Regions from separate parts of the Rhodococcus sp. NS-SX18 genome, predicted to be linked through region 2. Evidence: riboswitches for the same ligand, from Rfam matches in the RefSeq annotation. Region 2 holds a riboswitch; the other holds the start of a gene.
What was found. A riboswitch is a leader RNA that binds a small molecule or an ion and turns the genes downstream of it on or off. The one in region 2 is predicted to bind cyclic di-AMP.
Positions count from the first base shown of each region.

Region 1: it holds a riboswitch for cyclic di-AMP, as region 2 does, so the genes downstream of both, AC2IPW_RS05450 (transglycosylase family protein) here and AC2IPW_RS14475 (C40 family peptidase) in region 2, are expected to answer to the same signal.

Region 1 covers NZ_CM170633.1:1,174,597-1,180,380, reverse strand. Annotated here, with positions in the region: gene AC2IPW_RS05475 (MFS transporter) at 1-1,526, shown strand, start outside; gene AC2IPW_RS05470 (DUF2771 family protein) at 1,523-1,990, shown strand; gene AC2IPW_RS05465 (cold-shock protein) at 2,099-2,509, opposite strand; gene AC2IPW_RS05460 (hypothetical protein) at 2,677-2,919, shown strand; gene AC2IPW_RS05455 (YccF domain-containing protein) at 2,916-3,308, shown strand; cyclic di-AMP (ydaO/yuaA leader) riboswitch at 3,520-3,743, shown strand; gene AC2IPW_RS05450 (transglycosylase family protein) at 3,753-4,337, shown strand; gene AC2IPW_RS05445 (hypothetical protein) at 4,401-4,589, opposite strand; gene AC2IPW_RS05440 (helicase-associated domain-containing protein) at 4,650-5,784, shown strand, end outside.
Region 2 covers NZ_CM170633.1:3,143,755-3,149,538, reverse strand. Annotated here, with positions in the region: gene AC2IPW_RS14480 (DEDD exonuclease domain-containing protein) at 1-1,564, opposite strand, end outside; cyclic di-AMP (ydaO/yuaA leader) riboswitch at 2,054-2,221, shown strand; gene AC2IPW_RS14475 (C40 family peptidase) at 2,236-2,817, shown strand; gene AC2IPW_RS14470 (NlpC/P60 family protein) at 3,017-4,060, shown strand; gene AC2IPW_RS14465 (gluzincin family metallopeptidase) at 4,116-5,444, shown strand; gene AC2IPW_RS14460 (glycosyltransferase family 4 protein) at 5,487-5,784, shown strand, end outside.

The sequences.
Region 1 (5,784 bases), 2.0 Mb from region 2:
TGCACCCGGTCGAGGACGCCCGCCGGCACCGGGGCGACGACACGTCCCGCGGCGAGCGGGCCGACGCCCCACGGGCCCCGCGGATGCCGCGCAAGCTCACGGTCACGCGCGTCGCGGCGCTACGCAGCCGGGAGCTGACGAGCAAGGGCATCGCGACGTTCCGCCGGGCCGCCACGGCGGACGGCGCGGACCGCTCGGGCCTGACGGCCCTGACCTACGCGACGATGGCGAACTTCGCCAGCGACGCCGCGGTCGCCGTGGCCCTGGCGAACACCCTGTTCTTCTCCGCGGCGACGGGTGAGGACAAGACCAAGGTCGCCCTGTATCTGCTCATCACGATCGCCCCCTTCGCGGTGATCGCCCCGCTGATCGGCCCGCTGCTCGACCGGTTGCAGCACGGCCGCCGGCTGGCGCTGGCCACCTCGTTCGCAGCCCGCACCGTGCTCGCGGTGGTGCTGGTGTTCAACTTCGACAGCTGGGGCCTGTACCCCGCCGCCCTCGCGATGATGGTGCTGTCCAAATCGTTCGCCGTGCTCAAGTCGGCGGTGACACCGCGGGTGCTGCCACCCGAGATCGATCTCGTCCGGGTGAACTCGCGGCTGACGGTCTTCGGCCTGGTGGGCGGCACGATGGGCGCCGGGGCGGTCGCCGCCGCTGCGGCCTGGTTGTTCGGCTCGTCCGGGGCCCTGTGGCTGTGTGCCGTCATCACCGCGTTCGGCGCGTACCTGAGCATGCGGATCCCCTCGTGGGTGGAGGTCACCGAGGGTGAGGTGCCGGCCACGCTGTCGTATCACGGTGCCGAGGCCCGCACCGAAAAGGTCGCGGCACCCGGGCGCGCCACCGGCGGCGGGAAGGGCCGTCGCCAGCCGCTGGGACGGGCCGTGCTCACCGGACTGTGGGGTAACGGCACGATCCGGGTGCTCACCGGTTTCCTGACCTTGTTCATCGCCTTCGTCGCCAAGTCGAGGACCGAGCACGAGCCCTTGGTCCAGGCCGCGATGCTGGGCCTGGTCGGCGCGGCCGCCGCCGTCGGCAACTTCACCGGCAACGCGACCGGCGCGCGACTCACCCTGGGCCGGCCGGCCTTGATCGTGGTGCGCTGCACCGCGGCCGTGACGGTGGTCGCGGCGCTGGCCGCCGCGACGGGCAGCCTGTTCACCGCGGCGCTGGTGGCGCTGGTGGGGGCCTGCGCGAGCGCCCTGGCGAAGGTGTCGCTGGATGCGTCCCTGCAGCAGGACCTCCCGGAGGAGTCCATCGCGTCCGGGTTCGGTCGTTCGGAGACGGTGCTGCAACTGAGCTGGGTGTTCGGTGGGGCGCTGGGGGTGCTGCTGCCCACCGAGTACTGGCTCGGGTTCACCGTGATCACGGTCGTGCTGGCCCTCGGGCTGACGCAGACGATCCTCACCTACCGTGGAGGCACCGTCGTTCCGGGCTTCGGAGGAAAACGCCCGGAACACGCCACCCAGGAGACCACCGGTCGCATCCCGCGGCCAGGCGGACGTACGACGAGAAACGGAACCCGATGAGACTGCAGCCCCGGACGAAGAAGACGATCGCGATCCTGGTGGTCGTGGCGCTGATCGCGATCGGCGGGCTCACCGCGGTCGTGGTCTCCCTCGTCCGGTCGGCACCGCCGAGCCTGCCCACGGTGACGGCATATGCGCAGGGCCGTACGGTCACGGTCGATCCCGGCCTGTGCAGCGCCGACGGCACGTGCGCCGGCCTCGAGGCGGTGATGCTCGAGGTTCCGGCCGGCATGCCGCTGCAGTTGTCGCTGCCGTCGGAGATCGCGGAGTCCGACTGGCGGCTCAACGTCACCTACGGTGATCCGCGCACCGGTGAGATCTTCGAGGGGTTCCGTGACTACACGCCCGGTCAGGCCCGTGCCGTGACGGTGCCGTCCGATCCCGGAGCGCAGTTGCTGAACGTGGTGCTGCAGCTGCCCGCGACCGGGGAGCAGGCGCCGGTCTGGGCCATCCAGACGTTCTGAGCCACAACGCGCACGCGTTCCGAGCCACAACGCGCACGCGTTCCGAGCCACAGCGCACGCGAGAGGGGCCTTCCGGTGCTGCACCGGAAGGCCCCTCTCGCTCAGGCGTCAGGCGTCGAGTTCGCGCGCGACGGCGCGCATGACCTCGGAGATCCGCTGGGCGGTCTTGCGCTCGGGATGACGGCCCCTGCGCAGCTCCGGCTGCACGGTGGCCTCGAGGAGCTTGATCATGTCCTCGACCATGCCGTGCAGTTCGTCGGGGGTGTGCCGCTTCTGGGGGGCCGCCTCGCGCCGGCCACCCTGACGGACCGACGGCAACGGCTCGAGCAGTTTCAGACTGAGGGCCTGCGGCCCGCGGCGGCCCGCGGCCATGCCGAACTCGACCCGCTGCCCCGGCTTGAGGCCCTCGACCCCGGCCGGGAGCGCGGACGCGCGTACGTAGACGTCCTCGCCCTCCTCCTGGGACAGGAAGCCGAAGCCCTTCTCCACGTCGTACCACTTCACCTTGCCGGTAGGCACTGCGTTCACCCGCTCCTCGACAGCCGTGCCCCGCAGGGCACGAGTGGATATGCAAAACAACGCGCCCCGCTTCGAGTGCGGGACGCGCAGACATGCGTCAGTGTACCCGTGGCGGAGTCCGCTTCCGAAAGTCCGGCGAAGGCGCGCCGGGCCGCGGAAGCACTACGGTGGAACGCGTGGGTACCTCCAGTTCTTCCGTACCGGGCAACGGCCTGCTCAAGGCCGCGCTGGCCTGCTTCGTGGTCGGGGTCGTCGCCGTCGTGGCGATCTTCCTGACCCCCGTCGTCACCGACGGCCGGCCGGGCCTGGTCCTGTATCTGCTGACTCTCGCCTGGCCGCTCGGTTTCGTGCTGGCCTTGACCTTCGCGCTGCGCTCCGGCCGGCGCGCCCGCGGAAGGGACCGCACGTGAGGATTCTGCTCAACATCATCTGGCTGGTCTTCGGCGGTCTGTGGCTGGCGCTGGGGTACTTCCTGGCGGGCCTGATCTGCTTCGTGCTGATCATCACCATCCCGTTCGGCATCGCGGCGTTCCGCATCGGCGTGTACGCGCTGTGGCCGTTCGGCAAGACGGTGGTGGACAAGCCCACGGCGGGGGCGGGTTCGCTGATCGGCAACGTGATCTGGGTGGTCGTCGCCGGCATCTGGCTCGCCCTGGGGCACGTGGTGACGGCGATCGCGATGGCGATCACGATCATCGGCATCCCGCTGGCGCTCGCGAATCTGAAGATGGTGCCGATCTCGCTGCTGCCGCTCGGGAAGGACATCGTCCCGGTGGACACCCGGCCGGGTTACGTGTGACGTTCCTCACATAACGCGGGAATAACGGGGAGGTCGCAGACCGGAACCGGCGATGGACTTTCGGCCCTACCTGCGGCTTCATCGCGCCACACCGGCCACCTCTGCATCGTGCGTGCGACGCCCGGCGTTATCAATTGGTGACAATCACCGTCCCGAGCCGTTACCGTCATGTCCGGCCGGTTGGTTCGGCCACCCCGGGTCCGTCGCGCCAAATCCTGCTCCGCGGAATCCCGGTGTCCCGACGAACGATCCACGGGAGCAGGAAGCGGGGGACCCAACGGTCTCCCAGGGAACACCGATTCCCAGGAGGCACCCGGATCGTCGCCACGCGACGGTCCTCGGGGTGAAGCCGAATCGCCCACCGGCGAGGAGGCCGGGCTACCTCTTCAGCCCGAACCCGACAGCTGACCTCGCAGGCGCGTACGGAGAGGAACCGGAACCGACATGAGCGGACGCCATCGCAAACCCACCAACACCGGCCGCACCGTCGCCAAGTTCGCGCTGACCAGCGCTGTTCTCGGCGTCACGGGGGTCGCCTTCAGCGGCACCGCCAACGCCGCTCCCGACTCCGACTGGGATCGCCTCGCGCAGTGCGAGTCCGGCGGCAACTGGGCCATCAACACCGGCAACGGCTACCAGGGTGGCCTGCAGTTCTCCCCCAGCACGTGGAACGCCTACGGCGGCGGCGAGTACGCCGCGACCGCCAACCAGGCCAGCCGTGAAGAGCAGATCGTCGTCGCCGAGCGCGTGCTGGCCGGCCAGGGCTGGGGCGCATGGCCGTCCTGCTCCTCGAGCCTCGGCCTGAGCAGTGCGCCGACGGAGCGCAGCGCCCCGTCCACGAGCGCCGGCACCGTCCAGAACGCCCCGGTCGTCGAGGCCGCCCCCGAGGTGCCCCAGGTGCCTGCCCTGCCCGCCGAGGCCCAGGGCCTGCGGGCCGGTTTCGAACAGGGTCTCGAGGCCCTGCGCCAGGCCGGTATCGCCGTCGACCAGAACCTCGTCGACGCGGTCAACGCCGCCCTGCCGAACTGACACCCGGCACAGCCGCACGAAAGAGCCCCGCACCTGCAGGTGCGGGGCTCTTCGCAATCCGGATCAGCGGTTGATGACGGTGCGGGGATGGGTGTACGGGAGGGCGTCGACGGGCAGCGGGAACTCCATCTCCTCACCGTACGGGGACAGCGGGCCGGAACGAGTCGAGGACAACTCGGTGACGGCGTGGTCCCCGTCCGCCACCTTGGGCCACCCCGGATCGACGTACTGCTTCTTCGAATTGTCAGCCATGCGCTCATTTTGGCAGGCAGGTTCACGGACAGCCACTTCAGGTCTCTAATCTTGGTGTCGATGACCGCCACCGACCCCGCCGCGCCGGAGACCGGCCCGGAGTCACTCGCCCACTGGCTTGCCGACCGCCGCGATGCCGACCTCGGCGAGCTGCTGCGCGCCCGCCCCGACCTGGTGGTCCCGCCACCTGCCACGATGAGCGTCCTGGCCGGCCGCGCACAGCAGCGCGCGTCGGTGTTCCGCGCCGCCGACGAGCTCTCCGTCCTCGACTTCGGGGTGGTCGAGGCCCTGACCCGGCTGGGTGCCGACCGGGAGCCCGTCACGCGACGCGCTCTGCTCGACTCCCTCTCCGGCCGGGTCACGGCCAAGAACGTCGACCGGTCCCTCGAGGCACTGCGGCGGCTCTCCCTCGTGTGGGGCCCGGCCGACGGGCTGCGGGTCGTCGAGGCCGCCGCGGCGACGGTGCCGTGGCGCCTCGGCCGCGGTCCCGACCCCGACGGGCTGCCCGACGAACTCGGCGCCGTCCTCGCCGATCTCGACCCGGCCCGGCGCAGCCTGCTCGACACGCTGGCGCGCACCTCCCCCGTCGGCCGGACCCGCGACGCCGCCCCGGGCACCCCCGCCGACCGGCCCGTGCAGCGCCTGATCGCGGCCGGCCTGCTGATCCGGCTCGACGACGAGACCGTCGAACTGCCGCACCGCGTCGGTCAGGCGCTGCGGGAGGAGGCGCCTTTCGACCCCGCAGCCCTCACCCCGCCCCGGCCGCTGCCCGCGACGCACGTCGTCGCCGACGTCAATGCCACCGCGGCCGGAGCCGCCCTCGAACTGCTGCGGCACTGCGAGAATCTGATCGACGCGCTCGGTGCCCTTCCCGCTCCCGCGCTCAAAGCCGGGGGTCTCGGGGTGCGGGAGCTGCGTCGCCTCGCCAAGACCGTCGACGTGGACGAGCAGCTCGCCGCACTGCTCGTCGAGCTGCTCGCCGCCGCCGGCCTGATCGCGCGGGGCATGCCGCAGCCCGCGCCGACCACGGACATCGACGACTACTGGGCGCCGACCACCGCCGCCGACGGCTGGTCGAACGCGCCCCCCGCGCAGCGCTGGGCCGTGCTCGCCGGCGCGTGGCTCGACGCGCCGCGCCGCATGTGGCTCGTCGGGCGCCGCGATGCGACGGACAAGCCGATCGCCGCACTCTCCG
Region 2 (5,784 bases):
GCACCGTCTCGGCTGCCGCGACGATCGCGTCGACCACGGGCATCGGCGGGACGCCGCGTGGAGCGACTCCCGCCCCCGCGAGCCGGCCCGCCCGGATCACCGCGAACTCCCAGCCGCCCTCTGCCCGCCGGCGGGCAGCGATCAGCTCGTCCACCGCCGCGAGAGCGGCCAGGCGCTGCGTCCGGCGCAGTGCGAGCACGGCGTCGGCCGTGCGGTCGCGCAACCTGGCCGCGCTCTCGAACAGTTCGGCGGCGCCGAGGTGTTCGATGCGTCGGCGCATCCGATGCAGCGGCTCGTCGTCCTCTCCGCGGAGCAGGGCGCGGGCGAGGTCCACTTGCCGTGCGTACTCGGCGGGGGTCTGCAGTCCGGCGGCTGCCGCGGCGCAGGCTCCGACGGCGTCCGGCGGGCAGTGCTCGCCGTGTCGCTTCGTGCGGGGGATGCGGCGGGTGCAGGTCCGCAGGTGGCAGAACTCGGCGACGGTCGTGGCCACGGCGACGGCGTCGGCCCGCGAGGAGAACGGACCGACGGCGTCGACCGTGGGGCCGCCGACCGGATGCGGTGGAGCCGCGGCGGGCGTCCGCACGACGGACAGCCGGGGGAACGCCTCGTCGGTGAGGGTGATCCACCAGCCCCGCGCGGGGAACTTGGAGCGGCGGTTGTAGGGCGGAGCGTGCGCGGCCAGCAGTCTCAGCTCCCGCACCCCGGCCTCGAGTGCATGGGCGCATTCGACGTGGTCGATCCGGGTGGTGAGCGCCACCATCTCCTTCAACCGGGGCCGGGTCTCGGAACCGGTGAAGTAGTTGCGCACGCGGCGGCGGAGGTCCACGGCCGTACCGATGTACAGCACCTCGTCGGAGGGCCCGCGGAACAGGTACACGCCGGGCCGTCGCGGCAGGTGTGCCGCGAGGGACCGCTTGGCGCGTTGCTCCGCGGTGACCGCCGGCAGGTAGTCCCGCAGTTCGGTGAGGCTGTGGACACCCTGGTTCCCGACGCGCTCGATGAGCGCGTGCAGGACGTCGACGGTGGCCCGGGCGTCGTCGAGCGCGCGGTGCGTGGGCGTGGTGGACACGCGGAACAACTCGGCGAGGGCGGACAGTCGCACGGACGGGGCCTCGTCCCGGCCGAGCACGCGGCGCGCGAGCTTGACCGTGCACAGCACCGTGAACCGTGGCCACGCGACTTCGGTGCGGGACGCCGCGGCCCGCAGGAAGCCGACGTCGAAGCCCGCGTTGTGCGCGACGAGCACGGCCCCTGCGGCGAACTCGAGGAACGACGGCAGGACCTGCTCGATCCGGGGCGCGGAACACACCATGGCGGTGGTGATGCCGGTGAGCTGGACGATGTTCGGCGGGATCGACCGGCCCGGGTCGACGAGCGTGGCGAACTCACCGAGTACTTCACCGCCGCGGATCTTGACCGCGCCGATCTCCGTGATGGCGTCGTCCGTGGAGCTGCCGCCGGTGGTCTCGAGGTCGACGACGACGAACAGCGTCTCCCGCAACGGCGTGTCCAGTTCGTCGAACCCGAGCTGCACCCCGACGGCAGGGTCGGGTCGTCGGGGCACGGTCACGTCGTCAGGGTAGGAGCCGGGTCCGACACCGCGGGGAGTGGGATCCGGCACCAACCGGAGGGAAAAAGAGGGTCGGAGGCCCGGACCCGGCTCGACGAGACGAGGATCACATCGTCGATCACCCGTGTGGGTGTGGGCGCCGCCCCGACGGGGTAGCGGCCCGGGTGGCACGGTGGGGCGTGTCGCCGCGACGGGCGGTGTCGCAGGCGTCCTCGCCGCGGAGATCGCCCGCGGGACCTGCGACGACGTGTCAGCGGGCCGGTGGCGGGCCCCGGGGCGTGCCGGCCACCGCCGCCGGGGCCGCCGCCCTCGAACCGACCGTTACGTTTCCGTGATCGCGCGGCCGGGGTCGTGCGGCCCGAATCGGGCATATCCGTCAATCTGCGGCCGATGAAGCGTCGAAGGTCGACATCCTCCGATGCGATTTCGTAATCTTTTCGAGACCAAGCGGTGAGGATGTCGAACCACCAGAGGGGAGACGCCGCTCGGTCACCGCCTAATCGGCGCATCCACAGCGGGTGCCCGAGCCGGGGACCCACGTTGTCCTCTGGGGTGAATCCCCTCCGACCGTCACCGCGGAACGAGGGGTAGGGCTGATCTTCCCAGCCCGAACCCGTCAGCTAACTCGGTCGGCGGACGAACGGAAGAAATGGAGCAAACCCCTCGTGGCGTCTCAGATTTCCAAGCGCACCGTCCGGCGCGCTGTCGTTGCCGGTGCCCTCGCTCTCGGTGCGGTCACCGTCTCGGCCGGTCCCGCCCTCGCGGAGCCGATCACCATTCCCGGCGTCGGCTCGTTCGACCTGCCGGCCGGCGTGACCCTTCCGCCGGAGGTCACCAACCTCGTCCCGCCGGCCCCGCAGGGTGCCGCACCGGCTCCGGCCGCGCCCTTCAGCGCGCCGGTGACCTCGGTTGCCCAGCGCGCCGTGGACGCAGCCCACAGCAAGCTCGGCGCCCCCTACGTCTACGGCGCCGCCGGTCCTGATGCCTTCGACTGCTCCGGACTGGTGCAGTGGGCCTACAAGCAGGCCGGTCTGAACCTGCCGCGCACCAGTTACGACCAGGCCTCCGCCGGCCGGGCCGTGGACGTCTCCGCCCTGCAGCCCGGCGACGTCGTGTCGTTCTACGGCGGTGGCCACTCCGGCATCTACATCGGCAACGGCAACGTCATCCACGCGTCGACCTCGGGTCAGCCCGTGAAGATTGCTCCGATGAACTCGATGCCGGTCGACGGGGCCCGCCGCTACTGAGCGACGACTCCACGACTGTCACGCAGTGCAGCGGGGGCGGACCGGTCGACGCCGGTCCGCCCCCGCTGGCGCTCCGGGGCCGCACTACCCGGCGCAGCCGGAGCTACCGGCGGGTAGACACGACCCGGAACCCTTCCGTAACCTGATCGAGATTTTTCGGGTAACGGGTGCGCAACCTCGAACGAAAGGACCTGGTCCCGTGGTGGTGGACTGGACGAAACCGTCGCTTCGGGCGCTGGTGATCGGGGTGCTCCTCGCGGTGTTCTCGGTGGCCGCCCCAGCCGGCGCCGACCCGGTGGGGGAGAGCCCCACCGCCGCACTGGAGCGGCTGGCCGAGCTGTCACGCAAGTCCGAGCAGACCACCGAGGCGCTGCACAACGCCGGAATCGACCTCGACGCGAAGGTCGAGGCCCAGCGCGCCGCCGACGCGGCTCTGACGCGCGACCGGGAGGTGCTGGCCGCCGCGGAAGCGGAACTCGCCGTCTTCCGGCCCACGGTGGACAAGCTCGCCGTCGCCAACTATCGCGGCGCCCGCACCAACCGGTTGTTCGCTCTGATGGTCAGCGAGTCGCCCCAGCAGCTGCTCGACCAGATGGCGGCGCTCGACGTCATCGCCCACCAGACCGCCGACCAGGTCGCGGGATTCCGCACCGCGTCGGCCGCGGCCGCGGAGGCTGCGCTGGCCTCCCAGCGCTCGGCCGACCAGGCGCGCGCCGCCGCCGAGCAGGCCCAGGTCGTGCGGGACGAACTGCAGCGGCAGCAGAGCGAACTCGAGGTCCGGATCGACGAGGTGCTCGCCGCGTTCGCCGACCTGAGCGCCGAGGAGAAGGCCACCCTCGCCGGCACCCCGTTCCCCCCGGGATTCGATGCCGAGAAGATCCTGTCGAGCCTGGCCCCCGGCAGCGGCAGCGGTGCCCTGCAAGCCGGCATGACCCGGATCGGCAGCCCGTACAGCTGGGGTGCCGCCGGTCCCTCCGAGTTCGACTGCTCCGGTCTGGTGGTGTGGGCCTACAAGCAGATCGGCAAGGACCTGCCGCGGTCGAGTCAGGCCCAGGCGCAGGGGGGCACCCCCGTCCCGCGCGATCAGCTCCGACCCGGCGACGTCGTGACCTTCTACGACGACGCCTCGCACGTGGGGCTGTACGCGGGTAACGGCAACGTCCTGCACGCCTCCACCTACGGAGTGCCGGTCAAGGTCGCCCCGATGGACCGGATGCCGTTCCACAACGCCCGCCGGTACTGACGTCCGCCGCGCCGCCCCCGCGGCGCCGTCGTGGGCGCGACCTACACTGGCCGCCGTGCCCGCGCCCGATTCGTCGCCCCGCCCCCCTGGCAGCCGCCGGTGGGAGCGGCTCGGCGTCGCCGGACTGGTCGTCGCGGTCCTGGCCGTCGGCCTCTCGCTCGCGTTCACGCCCGACGACGGCCCGGCGGAACCGGGCTCGCACCGGGCCGTGCAGGAACTGCTCGACACATGGTCCCGGGCCGTGCGCACCGCCGACCCGGCGGTACTCGCCACCGTCGTGGATCCCCGCGCCCGCCCGGGACTGCTCGACGCGGAGGTCCGCCGCGCGGAGGCCCTCGCCGCGTTGCCGCTGGCGGACTTCGCCTACGAGCTCGGTCCGGACCTCGGCACCGACGTCCCCGACGACCTGGCGGCCCGGCTCGGCGCCGACGAGGCCCGTGCCCTCACCGTCCTGCTGCGCTACGCCGTCGAAGGGATCGACGACGAACCGACGCGCAAGCCCGTGACGGTGGTCCTCGCCCGCCGGGGGGAGCAGTGGCACCTCGTCGACGACCGCCCGCTGCCGGGCGCGGAAACCACCACCTGGCGGGGGCCGTGGGACTACGGCCCACTCGAGGTCCGGGCCGTGGACACCGGAGCCGGGAGCCGGTCCCTCGTCGTGGGCCATCCCGGGCACTCGTCCCTCGTCGCCGACATCGCCGCCGAACTCGCCGCCGCCGTCGAGGCCGTGGACGCCGTGTGGGGAACCGGATGGCCCCGCCGCGCCCTCGTGCTCGTCACCGCCTCGCACGACGAGTTCACCGCCCAGGTCGGCAGCCGCTACAACGGCGCGGACATCGCTGCTGTCGCGGTGTCCGACGCCGTCGATCACGAGCGGGGCGAGACCACCGGTCAGCGCATCGTCTTCAGTCCCGCCGCGGAGCAGCGGCTGGACCGGGCGGGCCTGCGGGCGATCCTGCGTCACGAACTCACCCACGTCGCGGCGCGCACCGACACCGTCGACGGGTCACCGCTGTGGATCCTCGAAGGCTATGCCGACTACGTCGGCTACCGCGGCACCGGCGGCAATCTCGCCGCGATCGCGCCCACCCTCGCCGCCGTCGTCGCCGAGCGCGGGGCGCCGACCACGCTGCCCGCGGACGCCGACTTCGCCGGCGACGGCGCGCGCCTGGCGTACGAGAGCGCATGGTCGATCGCGACGTTCGTCGCCGAGGAGTTCGGCAGCGAGCGGCTCACCGCGCTGTACCGGCGGCTGGCCGCCGGGCCTGCCGACCCCCGGGAACTCGACGCCGCCGTCGGCGACGTGCTCGGTGTGGACGTGGAGCAGCTCGTCGACCGATGGCGGGGCCGGCTCGAAACGCAGGTGCCGTCACCCGTCGGCTGACCCGCTGCCGGGGCCGCCCGCAGCACCGCCTACGGTGAGCGCATGCCCCGAACGCTGCTGGTCACCAACGACTTTCCGCCCCGGCCCGGGGGGATCCAGTCCTATCTGCAAGCGTTCGCGGCCCAGGTGCCGCCGGACGACCTCGTCGTCTATGCTCCGCGATGGCGCGGGGACAGTCACGTGAAGTTCGACGCCCGGCAACCCTTCGAGGTCGTCCGCCACCCCACGACCCTGATGTTGCCGACCCCCGCCGTGGCGCGGCGGGCGGCCCAGCTCATGACCGACCGCGGCTGCGAGACCGTGTGGTTCGGCGCTGCGGCGCCGTTGGCCCTGCTCGCCC